3 regions of the Mesorhizobium sp. P2_D1 genome follow, and region 1 is predicted to be linked to each of the others. Evidence: predicted binding sites of a transcription regulator. Region 1 holds the regulator's gene; each other region holds the start of a gene.
The links. The regulator LexA, encoded in region 1, represses DNA repair genes until DNA is damaged. The targets are predictions, from matches to a motif close to TGTTCNNNNTGTGTTCNG.
Positions count from the first base shown of each region.

Region 2: AC1D0I_RS01140 (ImuA family protein) is a predicted target of LexA. The motif match lies at 9,347-9,364, and genes of this name have one in related genera.
Region 3: AC1D0I_RS16190 (helicase-related protein) is a predicted target of LexA. The motif match lies at 4,680-4,697, and genes of this name have one in related genera.

Region 1 is NZ_JBFUDZ010000038.1:26,709-35,469, reverse strand. It holds gene kynA (tryptophan 2,3-dioxygenase) at 1-274, shown strand, start outside; gene kynU (kynureninase) at 279-1,526, opposite strand; gene AC1D0I_RS23640 (GntR family transcriptional regulator) at 1,689-2,426, shown strand; gene lexA (transcriptional repressor LexA) at 2,787-3,524, shown strand; gene AC1D0I_RS23630 (ComEC/Rec2 family competence protein) at 3,518-5,980, opposite strand; gene gltX (glutamate--tRNA ligase) at 6,083-7,507, shown strand; gene gltA (citrate synthase) at 7,692-8,761, shown strand, end outside.
Region 2 is NZ_JBFUDZ010000001.1:206,059-220,697, reverse strand. It holds gene AC1D0I_RS01180 (redoxin domain-containing protein) at 1-374, shown strand, start outside; tRNA gene AC1D0I_RS01175 (tRNA-Gly) at 467-541, opposite strand; gene AC1D0I_RS01170 (prolyl-tRNA synthetase associated domain-containing protein) at 726-1,223, shown strand; gene trxA (thioredoxin) at 1,301-2,302, shown strand; gene AC1D0I_RS01160 (LON peptidase substrate-binding domain-containing protein) at 2,465-3,136, shown strand; gene AC1D0I_RS01155 (Trm112 family protein) at 3,240-3,482, shown strand; gene AC1D0I_RS01150 (error-prone DNA polymerase) at 3,528-6,875, opposite strand; gene AC1D0I_RS01145 (DUF6504 family protein) at 6,872-8,347, opposite strand; gene AC1D0I_RS01140 (ImuA family protein) at 8,289-9,323, opposite strand; gene AC1D0I_RS01135 (metallopeptidase family protein) at 9,508-9,930, shown strand; gene AC1D0I_RS01130 (DUF1737 domain-containing protein) at 10,171-10,377, opposite strand; gene AC1D0I_RS01125 (HpcH/HpaI aldolase/citrate lyase family protein) at 10,427-11,317, opposite strand; gene AC1D0I_RS01120 (DUF4153 domain-containing protein) at 11,612-13,150, shown strand; gene AC1D0I_RS01115 (response regulator) at 13,154-13,846, shown strand; gene AC1D0I_RS01110 (ATP-binding protein) at 13,837-14,639, shown strand, end outside.
Region 3 is NZ_JBFUDZ010000019.1:87,274-95,435, forward strand. It holds gene fdxA (ferredoxin FdxA) at 127-465, opposite strand; gene AC1D0I_RS16185 (RNA-binding S4 domain-containing protein) at 700-1,098, opposite strand; gene AC1D0I_RS16190 (helicase-related protein) at 1,116-4,511, opposite strand; gene phbB (acetoacetyl-CoA reductase) at 5,286-6,011, opposite strand; gene AC1D0I_RS16200 (acetyl-CoA C-acetyltransferase) at 6,105-7,283, opposite strand; gene phaR (polyhydroxyalkanoate synthesis repressor PhaR) at 7,581-8,162, shown strand, end outside.

The DNA.
Region 1 (8,761 bases):
GCGTGAGACGCGCACCGAGAATGAAGCGGTCCTGGTCGCCTGGCAGACAGTCTACCGCGACCCGCAGCGCTACTGGATGTTCTACGAGCTGGCTGAAAAACTGGTCGACTTCGAGGATTATTTCCGCCGCTGGCGCTTCAATCACGTGACCACGGTCGAACGCATCATCGGCCTGAAGCGCGGCACCGGTGGCACGTCGGGTGCGTCCTACCTGAAGAAGATGCTCGAGGTCGTCCTGTTTCCGGAACTCTGGACAGTTCGCACCCGGCTCTAGCTTCTCAGGTCACCGCGGTTTTGACCGCGAAACGCGCGTCTTGCCAGACGCCAGTGCGCAGGATGTCTTCCAGCATGTCGACCGCCTGCCAGACATCCTTGTAGCCGATATAGAGCGGCGTGAAGCCGAAGCGGATGGTCGAAGGCGCCCGGAAATCGCCGATCACGCCGCGCTCGATCAAGGCCCGCATCACCTGGTAGCCGCTGGGGTGGATGAATGACACCTGGCTGCCGCGCTCGTTGCCGTTACGCGGGCTTTCAAGCTCGAGCCCGTACGCCCCGCACCTTGCTTCGACCAGCTGGATGAACAGATCGGTCAGCCCGATGCTCTTTTGGCGCACCGCCACCATGTCGACATCGTTCCAGAGGTCCAGGGCGCCCTTGAGCGCCCGCATCGACAACACCGGCTGCGTGCCACACAGGAACCGGCGAATGCCGGTGCCTGCGGCATAGCCTTGTTCGAAGGCGAACGGCCGCGCATGCCCCCACCAGCCGCTGAGCGGCTGATAGACATCACCGTGGTGCCGCTGTGCGGCATAGATGAAGGCTGGCGAACCCGGGCCGCCATTGAGGTACTTGTAGGTGCAGCCGATGGCGAAATCGGCATTGGCAGCGTCGAGTTCGACCGGCAGCGCGCCGGCGGTGTGACAGAGATCCCAGACGATCAGCGCACCAGCCTGATGGGCCTTGCGCGTCAGCGCCGCCATGTCGCGCAACTGGCCGGATTTGTAGTTGACGTGGTTGACCAGGATAACGGCGACGCGCTCGTCGATCAGTTCCTCGATATCAGGCGCGTCGACGCCCTCGAGCCGCAGGACCGTACCCGGCCGCGTCGAAGCAACGCCCTCGGCCATATAGAGATCGGTCGGGAAGCTGTCGCCCTCGGCGACGATGACCGACCGGTCCGGACGCATCGCGAGCGCCGCATGCAGCACCTTGTAGATATTGATCGACGTCGTATCGCAGACCACAGTCTGACCGGCCGCGGCGCCGATCAGGCGTCCGAGCTGGTCGCCGAGCTCGACCGGCATGTCGAACCAGCCGGCGGTGTTCCAGGCACGGATGAGGTCCTGCGCCCATTCCTGTGTGGCGGCCTTGTTCAGTTCGTCGAAGACGGCGGGAGAAGCCGCGCCAAGCGAATTGCCGTCGAGGTAGATCACCCCTTGCGGCAAGACGAAACGATCGCGCATGGAACGCAGCGGGTCCGCGGCATCCATCGCCTCGATTGCAGCGAGATCGGGAGTTGCATTCATGGTCGACTATCCCCGCGCATGGGCGTGCTCAGATGAACATATCAGGCGAAACCGTAGGCGATCATGGGCAGTCCCTTGGGTCTTGTCAAACATTATATATAATTTACGAAATGGAAGGCTTTCATATATAATCACCCGACCAATTGGTACGGATGGTCGGCAATGCTGGACGACGAGCACTTCTCGAAGACAGAGGCAGCCTACAGGTTGCTGCGCCGCGATATCCTCACCACCCGTCTGAAGCCCGGCGCGCCGCTCAAGCTCAGCGCGTTGCGCAACAGCTACGGCATCGGCTGGACACCGCTGCGCGAGGCACTCTCGCGGTTAGAGGCCGAGCGCCTGGTGACCGCCATCAGCAATCGCGGCTTTGCCGTCGCCGCGGTCTCGCGCAACGAGTTGGAAGATCTGTCACGCGCCAGATTGGTGGTTGAACTGCCTCTGCTCCAGGAATCGATTGAGAAAGGCGGCCGTGAATGGGAGGACGCCGTCGTCGCTGCCCACTACCGGCTGTCGCGCAGCAGGACCGCGGTCGACGACCCGTCCGACGAAGTGGTCGACGAATGGGATGAAAAGCACGAGGCTTTCCACGCGGCACTGCTCAGCGCGGCGGCGTCCCCCTGGCTGCTGACCTTCCACTCCACGATCGCGGATCAGTTGCGTCGCCATCACCGCTTTCTTGGCCTGGCGCCAACCTTGCGGGCGGCCGCCGGTCTCCTGTACGGCCACGAAGAGGCCATGGAGGCGTTGCGCCAGGCCGTCGCGATCGAACATCATACCGCGCTCATGGAAGCGGCGCTGGATCGCGACATCGAGCGCGCGAAAACCCTGATGGTTGCCCACATCGGCTACACGCTGCATGTCTATGTCCATGCCGGCGACGGCAGCACAAACAAGCGGTAATGCGGCGAGGAACGATATGGGCAATTCCTCCGCCAAAGTTGGCATTTTGGCTCCCTTTCGTTCACGGGAGCCACGACCGGTGAAGTGAACCGAGCCCCCTTGTCGAGCTCCAGCATTAGCCGAGGCCAAGCCCGACACAGGGTGGGCAGCAGGCCATTAACCATAGCAATTTCAATCCAACCAAGCGCCCGGCGGTGGCAGGCAAGCGTCGATAGCGACCCACTGCCGGGGCGCCGAATAATTTCAGCCGCCTTAACAAGTTCATTAAACTTTAAACGGTTGCGGAACACAACTGGAACAGATAGTGTTTGTTCTGGGTTTGTTTTTCCGATTCTGGTTTTGGGTAACCTGGGGGCTGCCATGCTGACGCGCAAACAACATGAACTGCTGATGTTCATCCACGAACGGCTCAAGGAAAGCGGCATTCCGCCATCCTTCGACGAGATGAAGGAAGCGCTCGACCTTGCCTCCAAATCCGGCATACACCGGCTGATCACGGCGCTGGAGGAGCGCGGCTTCATTCGCCGCCTGCCCAATCGGGCGCGCGCGTTGGAAGTGCTGCGGCTGCCGGATTCGATCGCGCCAGGCCTCAACGCGGCAAAGAAGTTCTCGCCAAGCGTCATCCAGGGCAGCCTCGGTCAAGGCGGCCTTGGCCGGCAACTCAAGCCTGCGTCTTCGCGGATGCCTTCGGCCGGCAATGACGACGACGTGGTTTCCGCCGTGTCGATCCCGGTCATGGGACGCATCGCGGCCGGTGTGCCGATCGACGCCATCCAGCACCAGACGCATTCGATCTCGGTGCCGCCGGACATGATCATGGGCGGCGAACACTATGCCCTGGAGGTCAAGGGCGACTCGATGATCGAGGCCGGCATCTTCGACGGCGATACCGTCATCATCCGCAACGCCGATACAGCCAGCCCTGGTGAGATCATCGTGGCGCTGGTGGATGAAGAGGAAGCGACGCTGAAGCGGTTCCGCCGCAAGGGTGCCTCGATTGCTCTCGAAGCCGCCAACCCGGCCTATGAAACCCGCATTTTCGGACCGGACAGGGTCAAGGTGCAAGGCAAGCTCGTCGGGCTGATCAGGCGCTACTGAGCAGGGCTTGCGACCGGCTTTTCGGGTTTGCGGTAGGGTGGCAGGCCCCTCGCCTCGCGCGAAAACTTGCGCTGCGTGTGCCAGGGCCGGTATGGGCTGTCCACCGCGAAGCTGATCGTCGCAGGCGCGGTGGCCGATTGGCGATCGAAGAAGACGGCCGCGCTACCCTTGCGGGCCAGTTGTCGCTTGGTGATGACGAGCACTAGCGGATTGTGACAGGGGTCATAGGCCGTGGCGTCATTGATGACGATCAGGTCGGCGAAGCCGCAGGCCATCCAGGCCTCCTTTCGGTCTTCGACATGCGCGATGATCGCACCGGATGGATGCTTGGCGAGACAAATGCCCGATGTGCAATAGAAAGGCGCTCCCGACGGCAGCTCGGCGGCATCGGCTATCTCGAATTGCCCGTCTCCTTTGCTGAACACCTCCGGTATGACGATGGTCTCGGATGTCAGCGCGCGTTTCCAGTTGTCGACCGTGAATTCGTTCGGGCGTGCCCGGCTGACGGCGAGTTCGCCACCCCCGATCGGCAGCGCAACCAGCCGGGCGTCCTCCGAGATCAGCACGTCCGGTGCGCGCGTGTCCGAGACGGTCAACAGGCCGGCAAGCGCGAACGGAAGGGCTGCGAGCCGCAGCCATGTCGTGGCCATCGTCGCGATGACCAAGGCAATCGCAACCAGCAGGACGGACTGCTGCGAAATCAACCCGACCGCGTCGACCGGCGAGCGCTGGGAAATCCATCCGGACATGGCGATCATCACCGTCAGGCCTTTGCCCATCACGTAAAGAAAGGGGCCATCGGCGCCAAAGGGCATCGCAAGCGCACTGAGGACGGCGAAAGGCATCACAACCAGCGAGACGTTTGGCATGATGGCCAGATTGGCGAACAGGCTGAGCGGCGACACCCGCTGAAAATGCCAGATGGCAAACAGCGCCGTGGCAGAACCGGCGATGATGGAGGTCATGGCAAGGCCGCCCATCGCCAACAGGAATTTTCTGGTGAGAAAGCCAGGCAGAGATCGCCGTGGCGGCGGCGGTTTCGTTTTCGCCGCACGATGATCAGACCAGCCGGCATAGGCACCGACCAGAGCCGCGGTCGCCGCGAACGACATCTGGAAACTTGGGCCGACCACTTCATGCGGCGACACCAAAATGACCGCGATCGCCGAGATCGCCAGGTTGCGCATGGTCAGCGCCGCCCGATCGAACAGCACGGCAATCAGCATCACCGCCAGCATGATGAAGCTGCGCTCTGCGGCAACGACGACGCCTGAGATGACGAGATAGGCGGCGATCGAGAAAAGCGCGGCGGCCGCGGCGTATTTCTTGACTGGCCGGCGCGCGGAAAAGTCCGGAAACAGGGCGAAGGCGCTGCGCATCAGCATCATGATTGTGCCGGCCACCAGCGCCATGTGCAGCCCTGAAATGGAGATGACGTGGTAGATGCCGGTGCGCCGCATCGCTTCGTTGATCTCATCGGGAATGCCGGCGCGTACGCCGACGATCAGCGCCGCGGCGATCTCGCCTTCGGCGCCACCGATACTGCCCCTGATATGGTCGGCGATGGCTTCACGGGCATTTTCTATCCCCGAGGCAAGGCGGGCTGACAGCGGAATGTCGTCGTCATTGCCGGCGACAAGCTTTGGATTGCCGAGGAAAAACCCGCTGCCGCCAATGCCGGCGAAATAGCTGTCGAAGGAGAAGTCGTAGCTGTCCGGCCGCACCGGGCCGGTGGGCGGCAACAGCTTGGCGTAGCCGGTGACCAGCGAGCCTGGGGTTATCTCTGCCGGGATCTTTCGTGCCGAAAGCCGAATCCGCTCCGGCGCATAGCGCAATTTCGGCCTGGCTGTCGACGTCACGTCGATGGTCAGCCGGATGCGGCCGGACTCCATTCGGTCAAGCGAGACGACGCGGCCGGTCACTTGAGTCGAGATTTCCGAACCGAGCAACTGCGTTCCCGCCCGCCATGTCTCGACCTTGCCGGCGAGCAGGCCGAGCGTGCACAGCACCGCAGCCATGAAACAAAGATGGGCTTTCGGCCTGGAACGCGAGACGAACGCGCAGAGCCCCGTCAGAACGACGACCGCGACAGGCTTCGCAAAATCAGGTTCCACCGTCAGCGAAAAATAGCCGATCGCTCCGATCGCCAGACAGACCGGCACCAGCAGGAAGGCTACGCCTCGATCAAGCTCCAGGCCCGCTGCCGTGGCCACGCTGTGGCGCAGCCGAGGCAGCGATATCCGGCCGATTTGCCGGCGCACGCGCACGATCCTGCCAACTTTGGCAACAGGAGCGGGGGCGGAGACATCCGCTTGCAACGGCGGGTTGCCGGGGGCCGGCACGAGAGGTGATGGCAGCGGTAACGCAGCCGGCAGCGGCGTCGCAAACAGGGACCGTTCGCTGACGCCAATAGCGGCGTCCTCGCCCTGATCCGAGCCCCGGCCCCGTCCAGCCATCGGGTCTGCCCCTTGCGCCCTCGACACCCTATGCTACATGAACGCGCAACGCGCGAAAGTCCGCGCAACCACACCCCGCTTCAGATGGTTTCCGAGAGTTTCATGTCCGACAAGGTCGTCACCCGTTTTGCCCCCTCGCCCACCGGTTACCTGCACATAGGCGGCGCGCGCACGGCGCTGTTCAACTGGCTGTACGCAAAGCACACTGACGGCACCATGCTGCTGCGCATCGAAGACACCGATCGCGAGCGCTCCAACGATGCCGCGACCGCAGCCATTCTCGACGGGCTTTCCTGGCTCGGCCTCTCCTGGGATGGCGAGGCCGTCTCGCAGTTCGAGCGCGCGCCGCGTCATCGCGAGGTGGCCGAGGAGCTCGTGCGCATGGGCAAGGCCTATTACAGCTACGAGACGCCTGCCGAGCTCGAGGCAATGCGCGAGGCAGCACGCGCCAAGGGCCTGCCGCCCCGCTATGACGGCCGGTGGCGTGACCGGGACCCCTCCGAGGCGCCCGCAGGCGCCAAGGGCGCCATCCGCATCAAGGCGCCGACCACGGGCGAGACGGTGGTGCACGACCGTGTCCAGGGCGAGGTGCGCTTCCCCAACAAGGATCTCGACGACTTCATCATCCTGCGTTCGGACGGCAACCCGACCTATATGCATGCCGTCGTCGTCGACGACCACGACATGGGCGTCACCCACATCATCCGAGGCGACGACCATTTGACCAATGCCGCCCGCCAGACGGTGATCTACGACGCCATGGGCTGGGACGTGCCGTCCATGTCGCATATCCCGCTGATCCACGGCGCCGATGGCGCCAAGCTGTCGAAGCGGCACGGTGCGCTCGGCGTCGAGGCCTATCGCGCCATGGGCTACCTGCCGGAGGCGTTGCTGAACTACCTGGCGCGCCTCGGCTGGAGCCATGGCGACGACGAGATCATGTCGATCAAGGACATGATCTCCTGGTTCGACATCAGCGATGTGAACAAGGGCGCCGCCCGCTTCGACTTCGCCAAGCTCGAGGCGCTGAACGGCGTCCATATGCGCCGCATGAGCGATGCTGAGCTGTTCGACATCTTCATCGCCACCCTGCCCTATCTCGAGGGGGGGCCGGCGATGGCCGCGCGCCTCGACGACAGGAACAAGGCGCAACTGCTGGCAGCGCTGCCCGGCCTGAAGGAGCGCGCCAAGACACTGGTCGAACTTGTCGACGGCGCCGCCTTCCTGTTTGCCACCCGGCCGCTGCCGATCGACGACAAGGCGGCACTGCTGCTCAATGAAGACGCGCGCAAGATCCTGCGCGGCGCTCACGAAGCTTTGACGACCCTGTCAGGTGACTGGACGGCCACTGCGGCTGAAGCCGCCGTGCGCGACTATGCGCAGGCCGGCGGCCACAAGCTTGGCGCCGTGGCCCAGCCTTTGCGCGCCGCCCTGACTGGCAAAAGCACCTCGCCGGGTGTGTTCGACGTGCTTGCCGTGCTCGGCCGCGAGGAAAGCCTGGCGCGCATAGCGGATCAAATCGATTAGGAGCGAACTGGCCCAAGAAGATTGGCATTGAAAGGCGCGTTTCGCAGTGCAACATTAGGCCCTGGCCCAATCTGGCACGCACCTCCTAGAATGCGGTGGCGAATACGCGCATTGCGGTGATTTCGACGTGTCGCTCTGCGGAATTTTGCCTTTGCCGGCATGAGGAAACAAGAAGGAGTTTGCAATGACCGAAGCTGCGAAAAAACTGGATTTGGGCGGCAACACCCACGAGGCCACGGCAACGCTTGAATTCGCCGGCAAGACGCACGAGTTCAAGGTGCGAAGCGGCTCGGTCGGGCCTGATGTCATCGACATCGCCTCGCTCTACAGCACCACCGGCGCCTTCACCTACGATCCCGGCTTCACCTCGACCGCAAGCTGCGAGTCCGAAATCACCTTCATCGACGGCGACGCCGGCATCCTCTTGCACCGCGGCTATCCGATCGACCAGTTGGCCGAACACGGCGACTTCCTCGAGGTCTGCTATCTCCTGCTCTATGGCGAATTGCCGACCAAGGCGCAGAAGGACGATTTCGATTACCGCGTGACGCGCCACACCATGGTGCACGAGCAGATGTCGCGCTTCTTCACCGGCTTCCGCCGCGACGCGCACCCGATGGCGGTGATGTGCGGCGTCGTTGGCGCGCTGTCGGCCTTCTACCACGACTCCACCGACATCTCCGACCCCTACCAGCGCATGGTTGCCTCCATGCGGCTGATCGCCAAGATGCCGACGATCGCGGCGATGGCCTACAAATACCATATCGGCCAGCCCTTCATTTACCCGAAGAACGAGCTGAACTTCGCCGCCAACTTCCTGCATATGTGCTTCGCCGTGCCGTGCGAGGAGTACAAGATCAATCCGGTGCTGGCGCGCGCCATGGAGCGCATCTTCATCCTGCATGCCGATCACGAGCAGAACGCCTCGACCTCGACCGTGCGTCTTGCCGGCTCATCGGGTGCCAACCCGTTCGCCTGCATCGCCGCCGGCATCGCTTGCCTGTGGGGCCCGGCCCATGGCGGCGCCAATGAAGCGGCGCTCAACATGCTGGGCGAAATCGGCCATGTCGACCACATCCCGGAATTCATCGCTCGCGCCAAGGACAAGAACGACCCGTTCCGGCTGATGGGCTTTGGCCACCGCGTCTACAAGAACTACGATCCGCGCGCCAAGATCATGCAGAAGACGGCGCATGAGGTGCTGGGCGAGCTCGGCATCAAGGACGATCCGCTGCTCGATATCGCCATGGAGCT
Region 2 (14,639 bases), on a different contig from region 1:
ACCCTGAACGCGCTTCACATCGTGCTTTTGGACTGCCCAATCTCGAATTCACCCAAAACGAGACGAACTGGCCGTACAAGGTCTCGATGGCAGCGGTAAAGGATATGCGGATTGAGATGCCAGGCGAGTTGCCTGGTCCTTTGGATCCTTTGGCGGCCGGCGAAATCCTCGACAAGAGGGACCACTACGAACTGACCGAAGCCGACGAGCAGATGTTGGCAACCGGGCACGGACAACTGGTCGGTCAGTTCCTTTTGGACCGGCAGGGGATCGTCCGCTGGAGCTTCACGGAGGTTCCAGAGGGTGGACGATACATGTTTGGGGCGCCAAGCCCGCAGGAGCTGATGTCAGCCGTGTCCCAAGTCGCCCAATAGACCTGCGCCGCTGCATTGCCGGTTGGCAAGGCCATGTAAGCAAAAGGCGCCCCGAAGGGCGCCTTTTAGTCGCTTGATTTCCGAAAGGAAACTGGAGCGGGTGAAGCGATTCGAACGCTCGACCCCAACCTTGGCAAGGTTGTGCTCTACCCCTGAGCTACACCCGCTCGCACGGCGTCTTGGCCGCAAGCCGGGCCTATATGGCTGAAGAGCGCGGCGATTGCAACAGGGAAATGTCAGGCATTTTGCTATGCGGCGGGCGCACTCGCCAGGATGTCGCATGACGGTCTTGTGTCGGCTGCCCCATTGGCCGTAAACGGCTTGGCAGGAAACGGGACGAAGACAAAACCGATGCCGAAGACCGAAGCCGAGCTGATGGAGTTTCTTGCCGAACTCGGGATCGCTGCCTCGACGCGGCGCCATCCGCCGCTGTTCACGGTTGCCGATTCGCAGGCGTTGCGCGGCGAAATAGCCGGTGGCCACACGAAAAACCTGTTCCTGAAGGACAAGAAGGACAATTTCTTCCTGGTCACCGTCGGCGAGGACGCGGTCGTCGACCTGAAGCAGATCCACCAGATCATCGGCGCCGCCGGCCGCGTTTCCTTCGGCAAGCCGGAGATGCTGATGGAGTTGCTCGGCGTGACGCCGGGGGCGGTCACGGTCTTCGGCCTGATCAACGACATTGCGGGCCGGGTCAAGGTGGTTCTCGACAAGGCGTTGATGGACCATGCGGTGATCAACGCTCATCCGCTGACCAATGAGGCAACGACGTCGGTCGCAGCGGCGGACCTGATCAGATTCGTCGAGGCAACCGGCCACGATGCTGCTATCTTGAAAGTCTCCGCGTGATCGCCACATGGATGGCCTAAGTCAGATTGTCTGAAAGCGCCTGGCCGCCGGCGGCCGCGCCACGGAAGGGTAAAGAGATGAGCGACAACAATCCGTTTGGAAGCCATGGCGGCCAATATTCCACCACCGTGCAATATGGTGGAACCGAGGCTCCGCGCGCGAAAGCCGCGCTTGGCGAGGCGCCGCCGGCCGCCGCCCCAGGGGCCGCCGATGTGATCAAGGACACGACGACCGCCGCCTTTGCCGCCGACGTCATCCAGGAATCGCGCCGCCAGCCGGTGCTTGTCGATTTCTGGGCCCCTTGGTGCGGGCCGTGCAAGCAGCTGACGCCGCTGCTGGAGAAGGCGGTCAAGGCCGCGGGCGGCAGGGTCAAGCTGGTCAAGATGAATATCGACGACCATCCCTCGATCGCCGGCCAGCTCGGCATCCAGTCGATCCCGGCGGTCATCGCCTTCAAGGACGGCCAGCCGGTCGACGGCTTCATGGGCGCGATCCCGGAGAGCCAGATCGCCGAATTCATCACCAAGGTGGGCGGCAAGGGCAATGGTGCGCCGCCCGTGGCCGAGGCCCTGGCCGCGGCAGCCGAGGCGCGCGAGGCCGGCGACATGCAGACGGCGGCCGATATCTACGACGCCATCCTGGCGCAGGCGCCGGAGACGGTCGAGGCGATTGGCGGGCTGGGCGACCTGTTGTTCGAGGCCGGTGACATCGAGGGCGCCGAAGCGTTGCTGGCAACGGCGCCCGAGGCCAAGAAGGATGCGCCGCCGCTGGCCGCCCTGCGCGCCAAGATGGCGCTGGCGGCGCAAGCGGCAGCGCTTGGCAACCCGGCCGAGTTCGAGCGGCGCCTGGCCGAGAACCCCGGCGATCATCAGGCGCGTTTCGATCTGGCCATGATCCAGAACGCCAATGGCGATCGCACGGCGGCGGCCGACAATCTGCTGGCCATCATCAAGGCCGACCGCGCCTGGAACGAGGACGGCGCCAAGACGCAACTGCTGCAGTTGTTCGAGGCCTGGGGCATGACCGACGAGGCGACGCTTGCGGCGCGCCGCAAATTGTCGTCGCTGCTGTTTTCCTGAGCCGGTTACTGATTGTTTTGGTCGCGCAGGCTTGCGGCCGGCGGCCATCGCGCCAGATTATCAGTGACCAATGCATGTCGCGCAAAAGTGGCCCCGGCTCTGCGAAAGGGATATGCATAGAAGCAACACCCGCTTCCCTATGGAAGCGATCGGAGGATTGAGGTGCAAGCGGGAAACGCGCATTACCGGCTCGCCAAGAATTTGCCGTCGACGATCCCGATCTTTCCGCTCGAGGGTGCGCTTTTGCTGCCGGGAGGCCGCATGCCGCTCAACGTCTTCGAGCCGCGCTACCTGCAGATGGTGGACGAGGCGATCGCCGGCTCGCGGCTCATCGGCATCATCCAGCCCAGCCTCGACGGCGCCTTGCGCGACGACGGCGAGCCGGAGCTCTGCAATGTCGGCTGCGCCGGGCGGATCATCGCCTTTTCCGAAACCGGCGACGGCCGCTATCTGATTTCGCTGCAGGGCGTTTGCCGGTTCCGCATCGCCCACGAGCTGACGGTCAAGACGCCGTTTCGCCAGTGCAAGCTGGCGCCCTTCCTGGCCGATCTCGACGAGGACCAGGCGGCGAACGAGATCGACCGGCCATCGCTGCTCAAGGCGTTTCGCGCCTATCTGCAGGCCAATGACCTTGAAGCCGACTGGGAGAGCGTCAGCCGGGCCGAAAACGCCATGCTGGTCAACGCGCTGTCGATGATGGCGCCCTATGGGCCGGCCGAGAAACAGGCGCTGCTCGAGGCGGCGGATCTGAAGACACGGGCCGAAACGCTTATCGCCATCACCGAAATGGCGCTGGCGCGCGAGAATGAGGATTTTGGTTCGAGCCTGCAATGAGATGTGTCGATACCTAGCTGGCCTGCAAACGACAAATTTCCTGCGTTGGCGGCCTGACCTTGCTCTCGACACATCTTGGGTCGGACACTGAGAAGAGGACACGATGGCGGCGGATGGGCGTGACGGGAAGAAGGTCAATGTCGACCCCAAGCTGCTGGAGCTGCTGGCCTGCCCGCTGACCAAGGGGCCGCTGACCTGGGATCCGGAGCGCGGCGAACTGGTCTCCCGGGTCGCCAAGCTCGCCTATCCGGTGCGCGACGGCATACCGATCATGCTGCCTTCGGAAGCGCGGACGCTGTCCGTGGAGGATGTGTTGTCGCCGCCACGTTTGAGTGGGCCGTCTTGAGGGGTGGCGAGAGTGGCGCGGCTGGCGGGATAGTGCCCCCCTCTGCTACTGAAAATTGCGTCCCTTGGGCATGACACTTTCCGCCTCTTCCGACAGCGTTGCGAGGTCCGGTCGGATCGCCGCGTTGCGTGGCGCAGGGTCGCGATCCGTGCCGCTGACGGGGTGTTCCGCAGGGCCGGCGACTGTCAGGTTGGCCTGGCTGACCTTTTCCAGGAGCACGGTCAGCCAGGGGGTCAAATCCTCGATCTTCTCAGCGACGATATGGATGACATCCGATTCCGACTGCAATTTGCCGGTGACGCGGACGAACCTGGCGCCCATGATGACGGGCCGGTAGCGGTCGAAGGTTCTCTGCCAGATGATGATGTTGGCGACGGCCTTGTCGTCCTCCAGCGTCAGGAAGATCGCGTTGCCCTTGCCGGGGCGCTGCCGCACCAGCACGAGGCCGGCGACCGAGACACGCCTGCCATCGCGCACGGATGGCAATCCGGCATTGGGCGTAACGCCGGCCCGGTCGAGCCGCTCGCGCAGGAAGGCGACCGGATGCGCCTTCAGTGACAGGCCGAGCGAACGGTAGTCATGGATGACATGCTCGCCGAGCGGCATTTTGGGCAGCTTCGTCTCCGGCTCCAGCTCGCGCAGGCGGATCGCCGGCTGGTCGAACAGCGGTAGCTTTTCGGCAGCACTCTTGCCGTCGAGCGCGCGCACCGCCCACAAGGCTTCACGACGATCAAGGCCAAGCGAACGGAAGGCGTCGGCCTGCGCCAGCTTTTCGATCTCGTCGACATCGAGGCCGGAGCGCAGCCAGACATCCCAGACCGACTCGTAGCCTGAACCGCGTCGCTTGACGAAAGCGTCCATGCGCTCCTCCGACAGGCCCTTGATCTGGCGGAAGCCGAGCCGCAGCGCATGATTTGTCTTGATGACACCACGCATTTCGGCATGGCGTGGGAGGATGCGGTCCGGATCGAAGGATGCTTTCTCCAGCGTGGAGTCCCAGACGGAGAAATTGACGTCGACGTCGCGGATGTCGACGCCATGGTCGCGCGCGTCGCGGACGAGCTGGGCCGGCTGGTAAAACCCCATCGGCTGCGAATTCAGGATCGCGGCGCAGAACACGTCGGGGTAGAAGGTCTTGAACCAGCAGGAGGCATAGACGAGCAGGGCGAAGGACGCGGCGTGGCTTTCGGGAAAGCCGTATTCGCCAAAACCCTCGATCTGCTTGAAACAGCGCTCGGCGAAGTCCTTCGTGTAGCCCTTACCAATCATGCCGTCGATCATCCGCTTGCGGTAATTGCCGATGGTGCCGGTGCGCTTGAAGGTGGCCATGGCGCGGCGCAGTTCGTCGGCCTCCCCCGGCTTGAAACCGCCCGCGACGATGGCGATCTTCATGGCCTGCTCCTGAAACAGGGGCACACCAAGTGTCTTGCTGAGGATCGCCTCCAGCTCCGGCTTTTGATACTCGGCCTTTTCCTTGCCTTGCCGTCGGCGCAGGTAAGGGTGAACCATGTCGCCCTGGATCGGACCCGGCCGCACGATCGCCACCTCGATGACAAGGTCATAGAAATCCCGTGGCTGGAGACGCGGCAGCATCGACATCTGGGCGCGGGATTCGATCTGGAAAACGCCGAGCGTGTCGGCGCGGCAGATCATGTCGTAGACCTGCTTATCCTCCGGCGGCAGGGTGGCCAGCACATAGGGTTGGCCATATTTATCTCGCGCGTTTGGATAGTGATCCCTAAGCAGGGCGAAGGCACGCTGCAGGCAGGTCAGCATGCCGAGCGCCAGCACATCCACTTTCAGGATCTTCACCGCGTCGAGATCGTCCTTGTCCCATTCGACCATCTTGCGCTCGTCCATCGCCGTCTTGACGATGGGCACGATCTCGTCGAGTCGGTCCCTGGTGATGACGAAGCCGCCGACATGCTGCGACAAATGGCGGGGAAAGCCCATGATCTCGTTGGAGCGCTCAATCACCAGTCTTGCCAGCGGGTCGGCGCGGTTGATGCCGCCAGCGTGCGCCTCCTTCTCGCCAAGTTCGGAGGTCGACCAGCCCCAGATCGTGCTCGACAATGCGCTTCTGACATCCTCCGAGAGGCCCATGGCCTTCGCCACTTCGCGCAAGGCCGAGCGGCCGCGATAGCTGATGACGGCGGCGGCGAGTGCGGTGCGCTTGGCGCTGTATTTCGTATAGATGTACTGGATGACGGTCTCGCGTTTCTCATGCTCGAAGTCGACGTCGATGTCGGGCGGCTCGTTCCTCTCCTCGGAAATGAAGCGCTCGAACAGCGTGTCGATCCTGTCCGGCCCGACCTCGGTGATGCCGATACAGAAACAGACGACCGAATTGGCGGCCGAACCGCGCCCCTGGCAGAGGATGTCCTGGCCGCGCGCGAACTTGACGATGTCGTAGACCGTCAGGAAATAGCGGGCGTAGTTGAGGCGCTCTATCAGAGCGAGCTCTTCCTCTATGCGCTTGATCACGGACGCAGGCACCCCCGCCGGATAACGATTGGCTGCCCCCTCCCGCGCCAGCCGTTCCAACTCGGCCTGCGGCCCGAGACCGGACTCCGTCGGCTCGTCGGGGTAGTTGTACTGGAGGTCGCTGAGCGAGAAGGTCAGCTCCTGCGCAAAGCGCAAGGTCTCGGCCAGCGCCTGCGGATGCCTGCGGAACAGGCGCGCCATCTCCATCGGCGGCTTCAGATGGCGCTCGGCATTGGCGGCCAGCTGCAGCCCCACCTCGGCGACGGGCGTGTTGAGGCGGATCGCGGTCAGCACGTCCTGCAGCGGGCGCCGCTCAGTCGTGTGATAGAGAACGTCGTTGGTCGCCATCAGCGGGATGCCGGCATTTTCGGCAAACGCCGCTGCCTGCTCGATCCGGAAACGGTCATTGCCCGCATAGTCCGGCGAAACGGCCAGACGGAGATTTCTTCCGAAACGATCCTTGAGCTGGCGAAGCAAGGCGAGACTGTCTTCCGCCCCCGCCGTCAGATCGGGCATGACCGCCAGCGACATCAGGTCCCCCCATTCGAGCAAGTCGCTGCGCTGGAGAAGAGTGGCGCCCTTCTCGTTCTCGTCGCGCAGATTGGCTTGCGTCAGCATGCGGCAGAGATGCCCCCAGCCCTTGCGGTCCTGCGGATAGGCGAGAATGTCAGGGGTGCCGTCACCGAAAACCAGCCGGCAGCCGGGATGGTAGGAGAGCGTCTCGACCTTGGCCTGTTGCCAGGCGCGCACCACGCCGGCCACCGTGTTGCGGTCGGCAAGTCCGATCGCGGAAAAGCCGAAAAGCTTGGCGGCGACCACCAGTTCCTCCGGCTTGGAGGCGCCGCGCAGGAAGGAGAAATTCGACTGGATGCCGAATTCTGCATAGGGAATGACGGTCAGCGCATTCATGCGAAGACCCCATGCAGGAACCAGCGTGGCGGCACCTGGGAGCCGCCATAGAGGCCTTGCCGGTAGAGCCAGTAGCGGCGGCCGTCGGCATCCTCGATGCGAAAATAGTCGCGTGTCGATGCCGCCTCGTCGCTCGCGGGCTCGCGCCACCATTCCGCCGCGATGCGTTCCGGTCCCTCGGCACGCGTCACCCTGTAGAGCGCACGCCGCCAGCGGAAGTTCAGCGGCGGGCCCTCCGGCATTTCGGTGGCCGGCACCTCGATGGGCTCGGGCGAGCGGAACAGCCGGATCGGCCGTTCCGGCGGGAAGATGGTCATCGGCGCCTGCATCCGGTCCGGCTTCTTCGGCGGCGTGGTCCGGCGCGGGGCCTCGGTGAAGGGGATCGTGGCGACGGCGCGCTCCGGCAGATGGCTTTCCACAGTGACCGGTTGCAGGACCGCGCCCTCGCCGAGCCGGGCGCGGATACGGTCGGCGAACAGCGCGATGTCGGCGCCGTCATCGGTCACTTCGCCGGCAAGGTCGGCCTGCTGCATGTCGAAGGCGGCGGCCGACAGCACCGAGAGCCGGACGAGATCGAAGCCATAGCCGGCATCGATATCCTGCTCGAGCGCGGCCAGCCTTTCATGGAACAATTTCTGGATCAGCGGGGGTTCGCGCATCGGCCGCGAGGTGCCGATGGCGATGCGGCTGACGGCGCCGTCGACGCGAAACAAAAGCAGCGCCAGCATCCTGGCGCCCTCGCCACGGCGCTCGAGGTCGGTCTTCAATGCCGCCGCCAGCATGCCCACCAGCCGCTCGATGTCCTCGGTCAGGGTGACGGGCTCGCTGAGGTGACGTTCGACCGAAAGCGGCGCGACGGGAAGGCGCGGCGACACCGCTTCGTCGAGACGGCCAAGCGCCTGGTCGAGGCGCAAAAGCAGCGAGGCGCCGAAGCGGCGGGCAAGCGGCGCGCGCGGTGCCGCCATGACGGCGCCCGCCGTGCGCAGGCCGACGCTTTCCAGGCTGGTGCGGGTCGCGGGCTCGATGCGCAGGGCTGCCAGCGGCAAGGGTGCGAGCAGCGCCTCCTCCTCGCCGCCTGCGACGATGCGGTCACTGGCAAAGCGTGCCGCCGCCCAGGCCGCGCCCGGTGTCGCGGCAAGCCCGGCGCGGACATCGAAACCCTGATGGAAGAAGCGCGACAGGATGTCGTCCAGCATGGCGCGTTCGCCGCCGAAAAGATGGGTGCAGCCGGTGACGTCGAGAAACAGGCCGTCCGTTGCGTCCAGCGCCACCAGCGGGGTGTAGCGGTCGCACCAGTCGGCAAGGCCTTCGAGCAGGCGGCGATCGGCTTGCGGATCGGCCTCGACGATGTCGATCGACGGATGCATGGCGCGCGCATCGGCGATGCCCATGTCGCGCTTCAGGTGCAGCGCCTCAGCCCGCTCGTCGAGGGCCGAGATACGCTGCGCGTTGCCCTTGCGGTGGCTGATCACCAGCGGCAGGTGATCCGACGGCCGGGAACGCCAGGACCGCCCCAGACGCTGCCGCAGGATCCTTTCGACCGCGAGATAGGGAAACCACAGCGACAGGATTCTTTGCTCTTTCCTCGCCCCTTCTTTCGTCGCCCCATCTTTCATCGAATGCGCGTTCATCGGGGTTCCACTCCAGTGTGAATTGTCCAGGCAGGGCCGTGCGGCTCTTGCCGATGGTGAGGGTGAAGGCCGGGCGGCCGATCGAGCCGGCGAGCGGCCCGACGATGGTGTCGCGCGGCACCGCCGGTGCCGACGCGACGATGAGACGAACGGGTGCGGCCGTCGGTTCGGGCTCGGCAGCCTGCCGCAGCAGGAACACCGGCCGGCCGGCACTCTGTGCCCGGGCATGCAGCCGGCGCGTCGCGGTCAGGTCGAGCCGCTGCGGATTGCCGCGGATCTCGAGGATGACGGCGGCGAGCGCCGTCATCCGGGCGGCCTCCTCGGCGACCCACAGCGCATCGACAAGTTTTGGCGCCTCGGAAAACAGCAATTGCTCGGGTTCGATGCCGAACGAGGCATGAAGCCCCCTGGCATAGGGAAAGCCGGCCTCGCGAAAAATCTCCGATGTGCCGATCCAGAGCACCGGCAACCCTTGCGTCTGCTTGAGGATCAGGCTTGCGAGCGACAGAGCGAAGCCGGCGACGGCTCCGGCATCGCGGGTTTCAATGCCATGGATCTCGCTCAAGGCGGCTTTCGGCAGGCCGCCGCTCAGGGCGGCATCGAGCCGCTCGACGCCGGTGGACAGGAACGCATCCGGCAGCGCCGTGGCAACGCCTCGGCGGACAATCGTCACATCGATGCTGGGGCCGGCGTCGACGCGAACATCGGGAGCCGCGGCGGCCGGCGCCTGCAGGCGCTCGGGCAGCGTTCCCTTGATCTTCGCGATCTGGCGGCGCAGGGCAAAAACAGTCTCCCGCGCCACGGCGGTCATCGCCATGACGGTCAGCTTTCACTCACAATTGTTCCTGTTATGTTCCTATAGATTCCAGAGGGTGCTGGAAGAGTCAAGCGGAGTCATGGGGAATTTATTCCTGCCCCGGGGCTTGTCGGAGGCGTGGGCCGCCCCCGCCATTTGCCGATTGCGGCGCGAAAGCCTATATGCCGGGATCAAAGGACACAGCATGGCCCGCATCTACAAGACCCGCAGCTGGCACGACGAGCTTTCGCCGTCGATGGAGGAAATGGAGTTCCTGGCGCTGGAGGCTTACGCCCATCTGCCGGAGGATTTTCGCAAGCTGACCGGCGAGATCGTCATCCAGATCGCCGAGTTCCCGACCGACGAGATCATGGACGATTTGTCGCTGGAAACGCCCTTCGACCTGCTCGGTCTGTTCGAGGGACGCGGCATCGCCGAGCGCTGGAATCCGCAGACCGGCGAAGGCCCGAATCGTATCACGCTCTACCGCCGCGCCATCCTCGACTACTGGGCCGAAAACGAGGAAACGCTGGGCGACATCGTCACCCACGTGCTGATCCACGAGATCGGCCACCATTTCGGCCTCTCGGACGATGATATGGAGAAGATCGAAGAGGCGGCTGAGTAGAACGTCAGAGGCTTGCGCACAAGAACTGGCGTCTCATTCCTTCGCGCCCCCCTCTGGCCTGCCGGCCATCTCCCCCTCAAGTGGGGAGATTGGCAGTTTCAACCTCCGCTCCTTTTCTTCCACGCTGAAAATTAGCGAAAGCCGTCCACGCCATCCGATCTCCCCCCTTGAGGGGGAGATGTCCGGCAGGACAAAGGGGGGCGCTGTCCCGCCAGCGTGGGACTATACCAATCGCTAAGCCTACCAATCACTCAGCTTGGTATCCGGCCCATATTCCTGACCGTCGATATCCTTGACCACGGCCTGGCCGCAGCACATCGTCTTGGCCTCCTTGTCGAAGGCATAGGTCGGCGAGCCGAACAGGTGCCAGCCCTTGTTCAGCGCCGCAGTCACCTTGTGGCAGAAGCTGGCATCGTCAGGGCCAGTGAGAAAGCGGTAGAGTTTCATCCGTCAATTCCTGTCGTGAGTGCCCTTAGCCCGCGAGCATCAGGCGATATCATGCGCCGATGGCCGCCGCCTTCGCTAGCAGTTTTTCAGCTTGCGCCAAGTGCAGCCTCTCGACCATTTTTCCATTCAGCGCAATCACGCCCTTGCCGGCATTTTCCGGAAGCGCAAAGGCATCCTTCACCAGGCGTGCCTCGGCCACGGCTTCAGCGGACGGCGCGAAGGCCAGGTTCGCCGCTTCGATCTGGGCCGGATGGATGAGGCTCTTGCCGTCGAACCCCATGGCCGCCGCTTCCGTGCATTCATGGGCGAAGGCGTCGAGGTCGCGAAAATCGTTGGAGACGCCGTCGAGAATGTCGAGGCGGCCGGCGCGCGCGGCCAGCACCATCTGCATCAGCCACGGCACGAGGTAGCGCCGGTCAGGAGTCGCCGACACGCCGGTGCCGTTGAGCAGGTCGTTCGTTCCGGCAACGAAACAAGCCAAGCGCGAAGCCGGATCGCGGCCAAGTTCGGCAATGGCGCCGATGTTGAGCAGCGCCTTGGGCGTCTCGATCATCGCCCACAGTTTCACGCTGTCGGGAGCAAAATTGTCGTCGAGCACATCGCCGGCCTCAAGCAGGTCGCGCGGCGTGTCGACCTTGGGCAACAGGATGCCGTCGGGCTCGCAGCTTGCGACAGCCAGAAGGTCGTCGGCGCTCCATTCGCTGGCCAGTGCATTGATGCGCACCACCATCTCGCAGCGGCGGCCAAGGTGGTTGGCAGCTGGGCGGTTGGCGAAGATGCCGGCCAGTTTTTCACGCACGGCGATCTTGTCGGCCGGAGCGACGCCATCTTCGAGGTCGATGATGACGGCATCGCAGGCAAGCTGCGCGATCTTGGCCAGTGCCCTGTCGTTGGAGGCCGGGATGTAGAGCACCGAGCGGCGCGGACGATAGGTTTCCATGGCTGATCTATGCCGTCTGTGGATGGTCGAGGCAAGTCGTCTCCAGCCCTGCACGAAAACTGCACACGCCTGCGGAAAACCTCCTCCGATCCGCCCCGCCGTCTCCCTGCCAGCCTGCGAGACAGGCAGCATGCAAAACCGAGCAAAACCCCGTTGGTCCCTTCCTTACCGGCTGCGTAGCGAGGGCTGGTGGCTGGTCGATCCGCCACGCGCGAATCCCGTGGCGATCCTCATCCCTTTTGCCCGCAAGTGCCCGCCGACCGTCTGGCTGGAAGCCGTCAGGAGGGCCAGGTCATGACAGCATTCTTCTCCGCGGTACCGAGCTATTGCGCCCGCTTCGGTGTTGCAGTGCTGCTGGTCGCGCTGGCGGATTTTCTCTTTTACAGCCAGCCAGCCGGCATCACGGTTTTCCTGTTCGCCATCCTGATTGCCGCCTCCGTGGTGGCTCTGCATCCCGCCGCCTTCAGCGACGGCAGGCTGTGGATCAAGCCCACCGCGCTGCTTGTCGCGCTGCTGCCGCTCGCCGAAAATGTCAGCGCTCTGTCGGTATCGATCGCGCTTGCGGCCCTGGTCGTCTTCGCGCTCTCGCTGAGCGGGCGGCTGCGCCATCGCATCGCTCGCATTGCCGGCCAGATCGCGCTGTTCGGACTGGCGGCGCCGTTCCGGTTCGCCAACGACTTCATCCGCTGGCGCAGGACGGCGCGTCGCTTCGGCCGGCGCCGCGTCCGGCTGGCAGCGATCGCCGTCTGGGCCATGCCGCTGACGCTGGGCGCCGTCTTCCTGGCGCTGTTCGGCGCCGCCAATCCGGTCATCGACTACTGGCTGTCGCTGATCGACCTTCTTAAGCTGCTCGATCTCATCCAGCTCACGAGGATTGCCTTCTGGCTGTTCGTGCTGGTCTGTGTCTGGGCCTTTCTGCGGCCACGCCTGCCGCGTCTGGTTCGTCGCATCCCTCGCGCGACGCTGGCGGTGGTCAGCACTCAAGCTGAGAAAATCACCACCATCGGGGATATCCTGTTCGGCAAACCCGCCATCCTGCGCGCGCTTGTTGTCTTCAACATCCTGTTTGCGCTGCAGACCGGGCTCGACGCCACCTATCTGTGGGGCGGGGTGGCGCTGCCCGATGGGCTGAGCTATGCGGCTTACGCGCATCGCGGCGCCTATCCCTTGATCGTCACCGCGCTGCTTGCCGCCGGCTTCGTGCTGGCGGCGCTCAGGCCGGGAAGCGAAACATCGGGGGATCCGCTCATCCGCCGGCTGGTCTATGCCTGGGTGGCGCAGAACATCATGCTGGTCATCTCGTCGATCCTGCGGCTCGATCTCTATGTCGGCATCTACGCGCTGACCTACTGGCGCATCGCGGCTTTCGTCTGGATGGGGCTGGTGGCATCAGGTCTTGCCCTGATCATAGCCCGCATCGCGCTCGGAAAATCCAATGAATGGCTGTTGTCCGCCAATCTTCTGACGTTATCTCTGACGCTTTATGCCGGCTGTTTCATCAATTTCGCCGCGCTGATCGCCAATTACAATGTCGACCACTCCCTCGAAATGACCGGCCAGGGCATTTCCCTCGACGCCTGGTATCTGCGCTCGCTCGGCCCGGGTGCGTTTCCGGCGATGGATCGCTTCCTCGATCATCAGAGTCGAGCCGCCAACAATTCGGTCTTCCGCGAACTGGCAGGGCGGCGCGGCAGCGACGAAGACTGGTACCGCACCATTCAGGAAAACTGGCGGGCCTGGAGCTTTCGCGACTGGCGCCTGCTTCGCTATCTCGACAGCAAGGGGTCGCTCGTGCTTCCTCAGCCTTCGCAACCTTCCTTGCCGGGCCGCTGACCGATGCCGCATCACATCCTCGTCGCCGACGATGACCCGCATATCCGCGAGGTGATCTGCTTCGCGCTGGAAAAGGCCGGCATGAAAACGCTTGGGGTGGCCGACGGCGCCGCCGCCTTGCAGGAGATCGGACGCCGCGCGCCGGATCTCGTCGTGCTCGACATCGGCATGCCGGAGATGGACGGGCTGGAGGTCTGCCGGCGGCTGCGGCGCACATCCGACGTGCCGGTGCTGTTCCTGTCCGCGCGCGACGAGGAGATCGACCGCATCCTCGGGCTCGAAATGGGCGGCGACGACTATGTGACAAAACCGTTCAGCCCGCGAGAGCTGGTCGCCCGCGTCAACGTCATCCTGCGGCGCGCCCGCCCGGTGCCGCCCGAACCGGCCGACGACAGGCAGTTCGCGCATGGCAAGCTTGCTCTGGCGCCGGCCAGCCACGCCGCCAGCTTCGATGGCAAACCGCTTGCCCTGACCGGGATCGAGTTCTCGATCCTGAAAGGATTTTTGGCGCGACCGACGCATGTGCTCGACCGCGACGCGGTGATGGCAAACGCCTATGCCGCCAACATCCATGTCGCCGGCCGCACCGTCGACAGCCATATCCGCAACATCCGCGCCAAGCTGGCGGCGGCGGGTTGCCTGGATGCTATCGAGACCGTGCACGGCGTCGGCTTCCGGCTCGGCCGATGCGGCTGACGGCCTCCCGCAAATGGATCGGCCGCAAATGGCGGCCGCGCCTTGCCACGGTCGTCGTTGCCATCCTGATCCTGGTGATGGCACTGCCGCTGGTCGGCCTGTTCTTCTTCCGGCTCTACGAGAACCAGTTGATCCGCCAGACCGAAGCGGAGTTGATCGCGCAAGGTGCCGCCATCGCCGCCATCTATGCGCAGGACGTGCGCGACGCCGGCATCCCGCCGGAAAAACTCGGCGCGCCGATGGCGCGGGCAAACGGGGATGCGAGCCGAAGCGTCCCTGACCCGCTATACAGGCCGATCGAGCCGCAGCTCGATCTCGCTTCCGACACCGTGCTGCCGACGCGGCCGGCGGCGATGCCTGCCACTATCGATCCCGCCTTCGCCGCCATCGGCGCGCGCCTGTCCGGTGTTCTCGATGCCACGCAGAAAACCACGCTGGCCGGCTTCCGGCTGCTCGACCCCACCGGCGTCGTCATTGCCGGACGTGGCGAGGTCGGGCAATCGCTTGACGGGGTTGAAGAGGTGCGCGAGGCCCTTGCCGGCCGCTATGCCAGTGCGCTGCGGCTGCGCATTCCCAACCAGCCGGCGCCACCGCTCTATTCGGTCAGCCGAGGCACCAAGGTGCGTGTCTTTGTCGCCCTGCCGGTGGCCATAGACGGTAAGGTCGCCGGCGTGGTCTATGTGTCGCGGACGCCCAACAATATCGTCAAGCATCTCTATGGCGAGCGCGGCAAGGTGACCCTGGCTGCGATCGCCATCCTCGGCGGCACGCTGCTCATCGGCCTGGTCTTCCT
Region 3 (8,162 bases), on a different contig from region 1:
CACAAAAAGTCGGAAGAATCAAGGTTTTGCTGCATAAGCGAAGGCCACAGTTAAGCGCCGCCTGTCAAGGCGCTTTATGTGACCTGTCTCTTACCCAACGTAATACCAGCCTTTGCGGACCTGTTGTCAATCGCCTTCGCCGGGCTCGGCCGAGAAGTATTTCTCGAACTTACCGGCCTCGCCGTCGAAGGATTTGGCGTCGGCCGGAGGTTCCTTCTTGGCGGTGATATTGGGCCATTTCTCGGCGTACTCGGTGTTAATCTGCAACCATTTGTCGAGCCCCGACTCGGTGTCGGGCTTGATCGCGTCGGCCGGGCATTCCGGCTCGCAGACGCCGCAGTCGATGCACTCGTCGGGGTGGATGACGAGCATGTTCTCGCCTTCGTAGAAACAATCGACCGGACAGACCTCGATGCAGTCCATATATTTGCATTTGATGCAATTGTCGGTCACGACATAGGTCATCGGTCGGCTCCGGGACGTCCCATTTTGTTGGGCTTTTTCCGTGAGGTAACGCCTTTGCCCGCAGCTTGCAAGGGCAGCCATGCCTGGCGGCATCGGCGTTTCCGAAATGGAATTCCAGACTGCAGGCCCGGTAGGGATCGGTCAGGTCCCGCGAAGTGCCTTGTTTGCCGGGTTCAGGGTTCGTTTTGTGCGTCTCGTTGCCCCAAAATCGTCGCGCACTTTTTGGCCGACCCATCAGTCATCACCAAGCAAGCGGTCGGTCTGGCGGCGTTCCTTCTTCGTCGGGCGGCCGCTGCCGGCCTCGCGCAGCGCCGGAATTGCATCGGGAGGGGCTTCGCCCGTCGGCGCGGGCGGCGGCGAGATATCCTCGTACAGCGTGCGTGCCTCCTCGGCCGGACCACGCCGCACGCCGGCGGTCAGCACCTTCCAGACGAAGATCCGACGATCAAGTGTGATGGTCAGGACGTCTCCAGGCTTGACCAGATCGGAGGCCTGCGCTGCTTTGTCGCGATTGATGCGAACCCGGCCGGCGACCACAAGTTTCGCCGCCAGCGAGCGCGATTTCACGGCGCGCGAGAAGAACAGCCATTTGTCGATGCGCTGGCGGTCTCGGGCAGCCGTTGGGGCAACCATCGACGCGAGCCCTGAGTCTACTTCTTCAGCTGGTCGCGCAAAGCCGCGAGCTTGGCGAAGGGCGAGTCCGGATCGAAGCGCACCGGGCGCTCCTCGCGCGGCTTCGGCTGGAAGGTCGGCTTTCCGCCGCCCTTGCCTCGATCGGGGCCGCCACCCTTGCCATCCGGCCTGCCGCCCTTCCAGTCGGGCCGACCTTCGCGTCGGTCGGGGCGCTCGCCTTGTGGGCGGCCTTCACGACGCTGCTCGCCCTCGCCCTGCGGCTTGGGCTTGAACTTCGAGCGGTCGAAGCGCGGCTTGCCGGTGCCGTCGCGCCGCCCCTCGTGGGCAGGACGTTCTCCAGGCGTGGCTGCGGCCGGCGCACCGGCAGCATCCGCAGGCGCGTCGTTTCGGCCGCGCGCCTGTCCGTTGCGCGAGCGATTGTTGCGGCCGGGATGGCGGGGGCGCTGTTCGAAACGGCCCTGACGCCACAACAGGATCGGCTTTGGGGCCTCGGCTTCCGGAGCGGGCTCGCTGGCGGCTGCATCGGCTACCACGACAGGCTCGTCCGACGTCACTTCAGCCGCGGGCGCAGCTTCGGAAACTGGCTCGGCCGATGCAGTCGCGACAGGTTCGGCTTCCGTCTCTGGCTCGGCAGCCAGCACGGGTTTGGCGACCGCGTCGGCGACGGCCTCGGTTGCTGCTTCTTCCGTGGCTTCGGCCGGCGCTTCGGGTTGTTCTTCCGCGACCGGCTCGGCCGCCGCTTCCGCTATGGTTTCGACAGGAATTTCGGCGGTGGCCTCGACAGCGGCAGCCGGCTCCGAACCTTCGACCGGCGCCTCCGCAGCCGCGTCGACCGCCGTGGCTTCCGCTGCCTTGGCCTGCTCGGCCCGTGTGGCCTCTTCAGCCGCGGCCTTCGCCGCCGCCGCTTCGCGCGCGGCATTGTCCTGCGCCTCGAGCCGCGCCTTGACCTCGACGGCCGGCTTCGGCTCGGCACGGTAGCCGAGACCTTTCAGGATCTCTTCCATGTCGTCGGCGGTGGCGCCGAGGATCGACATCATCGGCGGCGTCACCATGAAGGACTGGCCGTCATAGGCGCCGTCCGGCCGTTGGCCGAGACCAGGCTTCCAGTTGGTCGCCGGGCGGATCAAATCCGCCAGCCGCTCCAGAATGTCGATGCGCACCGCGCGGCGGCCGAGATTGCGGTAGCCGGCAAGCTTGTAGAAGGTCTTGTCGAAAGTGGGATCGATGACCACCGAGGTGCGGCCGGAGGCGAGTGCATGGACCACGTCGCCAAAGCCCGGCTTGTCCTTGCCGTCGTTCTTCAGCGCCCACAGCAGCGTCACCAGTCCGGCTGGCGCCGGCTTGATCAGCGCCGGCACGAAGACATGGTAGGCGCCGAAGCGCACGCCGAGACGTCGAAGGGCTGCACGGCCCTCCTGGTCGAGCGACTTCATCTCCTCGGCAATGTCGCGGCGGTTGATGAGGCCGAAATTCTCGACCAGCTGGAAGGCGATGCCGCGGCCGATGCCGGCAATCTGGTCGGCGTTCTTCAGGTCGACCAGCGGCTTCAGCAGCAACTCGATCTGGAAATTGACGAAACGTTCGGCACGCGCCGCGACCTTGTCGCGCGCCGGGCCAGTCAACTGTTCGTCGGCCAGCAGCACGAGGCGCGGCTTGAGCGTGTCTTCGCCGGCAACCAGTGTGCCGATCGGCGCGCCGATCCAGCGCAACGTGCCATCCGAGCCGAGTGCGATGTCGCCATTGGCGCAAGCACCGAAGCGTTCGGCGCGCGCCTCGAATTCGGCGGCCAGCGCCTTCTGGGCGGCGGTGCGCACAGCCTTGGCGTCTTCGCCGCCGGCGGTCTGGTCGGCGGTGAAGCGGAACCCTTGCAACTCGCCGACATGATGGCCTTCGACAAGGACGGTTCCGGTAGGACTAATTTCGGCTTCAGGCATGGTATTTTCTCTAAGGCGCCGCATGAGGACGGAAGTCCTGCGGTCTACGAAGCGTTTCGTCAACCGCTCATGCAGCGCATCCGACAATCTGTCTTCGATTTCGCGCGTCTTTTCCTGCCAGTGTGCCTGATCGGCCAGCCAGCCGGGCCGGTTCGACACGAATGTCCAGGTGCGGATCTGGGCAATGCGATGCGACAGCGTGTCGATGTCGCCTTCGGTGGTGTCGGCGCGGCGCACCTGCTCGGCCATGTAATTTTCGTCGACATGGCCATGCCGGGCGAGGTCCGTATAGATCGAAGCAATGAGGTCGGCATGCTGGGCCGGCGCGATCTTGCGGTAGTCGGGCAGCGCGCAGGCTTCCCACAGGAGCTCCACGCGTTTGGCATTGGTGGCGAGTGCGCGGATATCCTCGTCGCGCGACAGGTGCTCGAGCGCCTGCGCATCGACGGCAGGCAGTGCCCGCGTCAGCCCCTCGACCGGGGCGTTGGTCTCGATCGAGCGTTTCAGCGCGTCGAGGTTGGCGAAGTCGAAATGCGCGGTGCGCCACTGCAGCACCTTCACCGGGTCGAAGTCGTGGCCTTCGATCTTCTTGACCAGATCCTCGTCCAGCGGATCGACCTGGCCGGTGACGCCAAACGTGCCGTCGCGAAGATGCCGACCGGCGCGGCCGGCGATCTGGCCGAGCTCGGCCGCCGTCAGGTTGCGATACTGATAGCCGTCGAACTTGCGGTTCTGGGCGAAGGCGACATGATCGAGATCAAGGTTGAGACCCATGCCGATGGCGTCGGTGGCGATCAGATAGTCGACGTCGCCCGACTGGAACAGCGCCACCTGGGCGTTGCGGGTGCGAGGCGACAGCGCGCCGAGCACGACGGCGGCGCCGCCCTGCTGGCGGCGGATCAATTCAGCGATGGCATAGACCTCGTCGGCGGAGAAGGCGACGATCGCCGTGCGCCGCGGCAGCCGCGTCAGCTTCTTCGAGCCGGCATAGGCGAGATGCGAAAGCCTCGGCCGCGTCACCACGGAGACGCCCTTCAAGAGGCGCTGGAGGATGCCGTGCATGGTGGCCGCACCCAGCAGCAGCGTTTCCTGGCGGCCGCGCAGGTGCAGGATGCGGTCGGTGAAGATGTGGCCGCGCTCGAGATCGCTGGCCAACTGCACCTCGTCGATGGCGACGAAGGCGGCGTCGGTCTCGCGCGGCATGGCCTCGACGGTGCAGACCGAATATTTGGCGCCGGGCGGCTGGATCTTCTCCTCGCCGGTGATCAGCGCGACCTTGTGGGCGCCGACCTTTTCGCAGACGCGGCCATAGACCTCACGCGCAAGCAGCCTGAGCGGCAGGCCGATGATGCCGCTCTCGTGCGCCACCATGCGCTCGATGGCGAGATGGGTCTTGCCGGTGTTGGTCGGCCCAAGCACGGCGGTCACGTCACGGCCCGACAGGATCAGCGGCTCGGTATGTTTCGACTGGATGTTCATCGACCTGGAAATAAGGCTTTCTGGTCTCTCGTTGTCGGGAGCGTGCCTCAAGTGGCGCGTATGACAGGCGACACATAAGGATTTCGAGCGCGAAGCGAAAGCGGAATGTTCCACCGGCGGCTCGAAGTCGTCTCCTGTCAGGCTCCAGATTGGCTGCGGGTTAACAGTTGGAACGAGTCTGGAACGAATCGGACACGAATCAGTGACTCGACCAGATTCAGCTTTTGTTCACGGCTACATATGGATTTTGTGACCATGAGTCTCACCACATGCTGAATCAACGAACTGGCCCGTTTCATGCAGGGCGAGCTCTGCCGTTAACCTTTGCCGGCGAACGACTGGAATGCTTTGGTCAGCCTCATCCAAGATTATGAAATTGTTAACCTTTCCTAAACGGCGTTCAGGATTTGACGGGCGATTCCGGCTGTCGTCGTTAACACTCCGCTCAAAGCCGGAACGAACCGGCTACGAATCGGCGATGCCAGAATCTTCCCGTTTTGTTCACCCCAATATCTTGTGTTGCGAACAGCTTATCCACCAAGAATCCACAGGTTGCAGAGCCGCTTTTGCACAAGGCGGCCGGTGGCTGTTAACCTCTGCGTGCCGGATTGGGTCAGCAGCCGGCGTGGGGCAGGCCGAAGGCATAAAGCCGCCGGCAAAAGACGGACCGGTTTGCCGGCCCGTCGGTCTCGCCACTCACACCGGCGCTTATGCCGTCTGGACAGAAAATCGCTTCACACTTTTCCTGGGATGCTTCAGGCGAAGTGAATTGCTTCAGGCGAAGTATTGGCCGCCATTGGCTGTGATGGTCGAGCCGGTGATGAAGCCTGCATCTTCGGATGCGAGGAAGACGACGCAGCGCGCGATCTCTTCCGGCTCGCCGAGGCGACCGATCGGGATCTGCGGGATGATGCGCTCGTTGAGCACCTTCTCGTCGATCGCCTTGACCATTTCGGTGGCGATATAGCCGGGGCAGATGACATTGACGGTGATGCCGGCGCGGGCCCCTTCCTGGGCGAGCGCCTTCGAAAAGCCGATGTCGCCGGCCTTGGCGGCGGAATAATTCACCTGTCCGGCCTGGCCCTTCTGGCCGTTGATCGAGGAGATGGTGATGACACGGCCGAACTTGCGGTCGCGCATGCCGCTCCACAGCGGATGCGTCATGTTGAAGACGCCCGACAAATTGGTGTCGATGACCTCTTTCCACTGTTCGCGCGTGATCTTGTGGAACATGGCGTCGCGTGTGATGCCGGCATTGTTGACCAACACCGAGACCGGACCGAGATCAGCCTCGACCTGCTTGATGCCGGCGGTGCAGGAATCATAGTCGGCGACCGACCATTTGTAGACCGGGATGCCGGTCTCGGCCTTGAATTTCGCCGCCGCGTCGTCATTGCCGGCGTAGTTGGCGGCAACCGAATAGCCGGCGTTCTTCAATGCGATCGAGATCGCCGCGCCGATGCCGCGCGATCCGCCTGTGACGATTGCTACCTTGGTCATGCGTTTCCCCTATTTTGATATCGCCCTGTTGTCGGGCTTGGCAGGCACTGCATACCGACCGGGCGGCTCGCGCCGCCCGTTCAGGTGATATCCCTAGAGCGCTTCCACGCACATGGCGACGCCCATGCCGCCGCCGATGCACAGGGTGGCGAGGCCTTTCTTGGCGCCGCGCCGGCGCATCTCGAAAACCAGCGTGTTGAAGATGCGGGCACCCGACGCACCGATCGGATGGCCAATGGCAATGGCGCCGCCATTGACGTTGACGATCGAGGGATCCCAGCCCATGTCCTTGTTGACGGCGCAAGCCTGGGCGGCAAAGGCCTCGTTGGCCTCGATCAGGTCGAGATCGCCGACCGACCAGCCGGCCTTCTCCAATGCCTTGCGCGAAGCCGGTATCGGACCGGTGCCCATGATCTGGGGGTCGACGCCGGCGGTTGCCCAGGACACGATGCGCGCCAGCGGGGTGATGCTGCGCCTCACCGCTTCGGCTTCGCTCATCAGCACCGCACCGGCGGCGCCGTCATTGATGCCGGAGGCGTTGGCGGCGGTCACCGTACCGTCCTTGTCGAAAGCCGGCTTGAGCTTGGTCATGGCGTCGAGCGTGGCGCCGTGGCGGATGTACTCGTCCTGGTCGACAATGGTGTCGCCCTTCCTGCCCTTGATGGTGACGGCGACGATCTCGTCCTTGAACTTGCCGGCCTTCTGCGCCGCCTCGGCCTTGTTCTGCGAGGCGAGCGCGAACTGGTCCTGATCGTCGCGGGTGATCTGGAACTGACGAGCGACGTTTTCGGCGGTGTTGCCCATGTGGTAGCCGTTGAAGGCATCCCACAGTCCGTCCTTGATCATGGTGTCGATCAGCTTGAAGTCGCCCATCTTGACGCCGGCGCGCAGGTGCTGGGCATGCGCCGAAAGCGACATCGATTCCTGTCCGCCGGCGATGACCACCTTGGCATCGCCGGTGGCGATCTGCTGCATGCCGAGCGCAATGGCGCGAAGGCCCGAGCCGCAAACCTGGTTGAGGCCCCAGGCCGTGGTTTCCTTGGGCAAGCCGGCATTGATCGATGCCTGGCGGGCCGGGTTCTGACCCTGAGCGGCGGTCAGCACCTGGCCGAGGATGACCTCGTCGACCTCGCCTGGTTCGACACCGGCACGCGACAGCAGTTCCTTGATGACGATAGCACCGAGCTCATGCGCCGGGGTGGTGGCGAAAGCGCCGTTGAAGGAGCCGACCGGCGTGCGCGCCGCACTGGCAATGACGATGGAAGCGGACATTTTCTTCTCCAGACTTCAAGGGTGTTGTTCTGTCGTTGAGGACTTTTCTTGCCCTTTCCAGAACCCAAGTCAAACCGGAAATGGGCATGGCGCCCATGCGCTGCAAGCACATCGCACCTTGCGATGGCGCTACTCTGTCCGTTGCTGCGCAGCATATTTTGCCTGCTATGCAGCATTTAATGATGCCGCAGTGCACAAACTGCTTGGAATTGTGAGGCTTTTGCGCATATCCTCAAAAAAGGCACAATCGTTACCGGCGGCTTACTCGGGGGCGCCGGTGTCCCGGGGAGGATGCAGATGGCCGCGAAAGACGATCCGATCATCATCAAGAAATACGCCAATCGCCGCCTCTACAACACCGGCACCAGCACCTATGTGACGCTCGAGGACCTCGCCGAGATGGTCAAGAAGGGCGAGGAGTTCACCGTCCAGGACGCCAAGACCGGTGACGACATCACCCATCCGGTGCTGACCCAGATCATCTTCGAGCTGGAGAACAAGGATGGGCAGAACATGCTGCCGATCCCGTTCCTGCGCCAGCTGATCGCCTATTACGGCGACCAGATGCAGATGATCGTGCCAAGCTTCCTCGAACAGTCCATGCTGGCCTTCTCCAAGGAGCAGGAACGCTTTCGCGAGCAGATGAAGGGTGCGCTCGGCAAGTCGCCGCTGGACATGATGAAGATCACCACGCCGATCAAGGCGCTGGAGGAGCAGACGCGGCGCAACATGGAAATGTTCCAGAATGCAATGCGGCTGTTCACGCCCTTCCCGCCGCCGGGTTCCGCGCCAGCCGCGGCCCCGGCCGAGCCGGGCAGGAAGGAAACACCGGAAAAGCCCGACGACCTTCAGGATCTGAAGGATCAGATCGCCGCCATG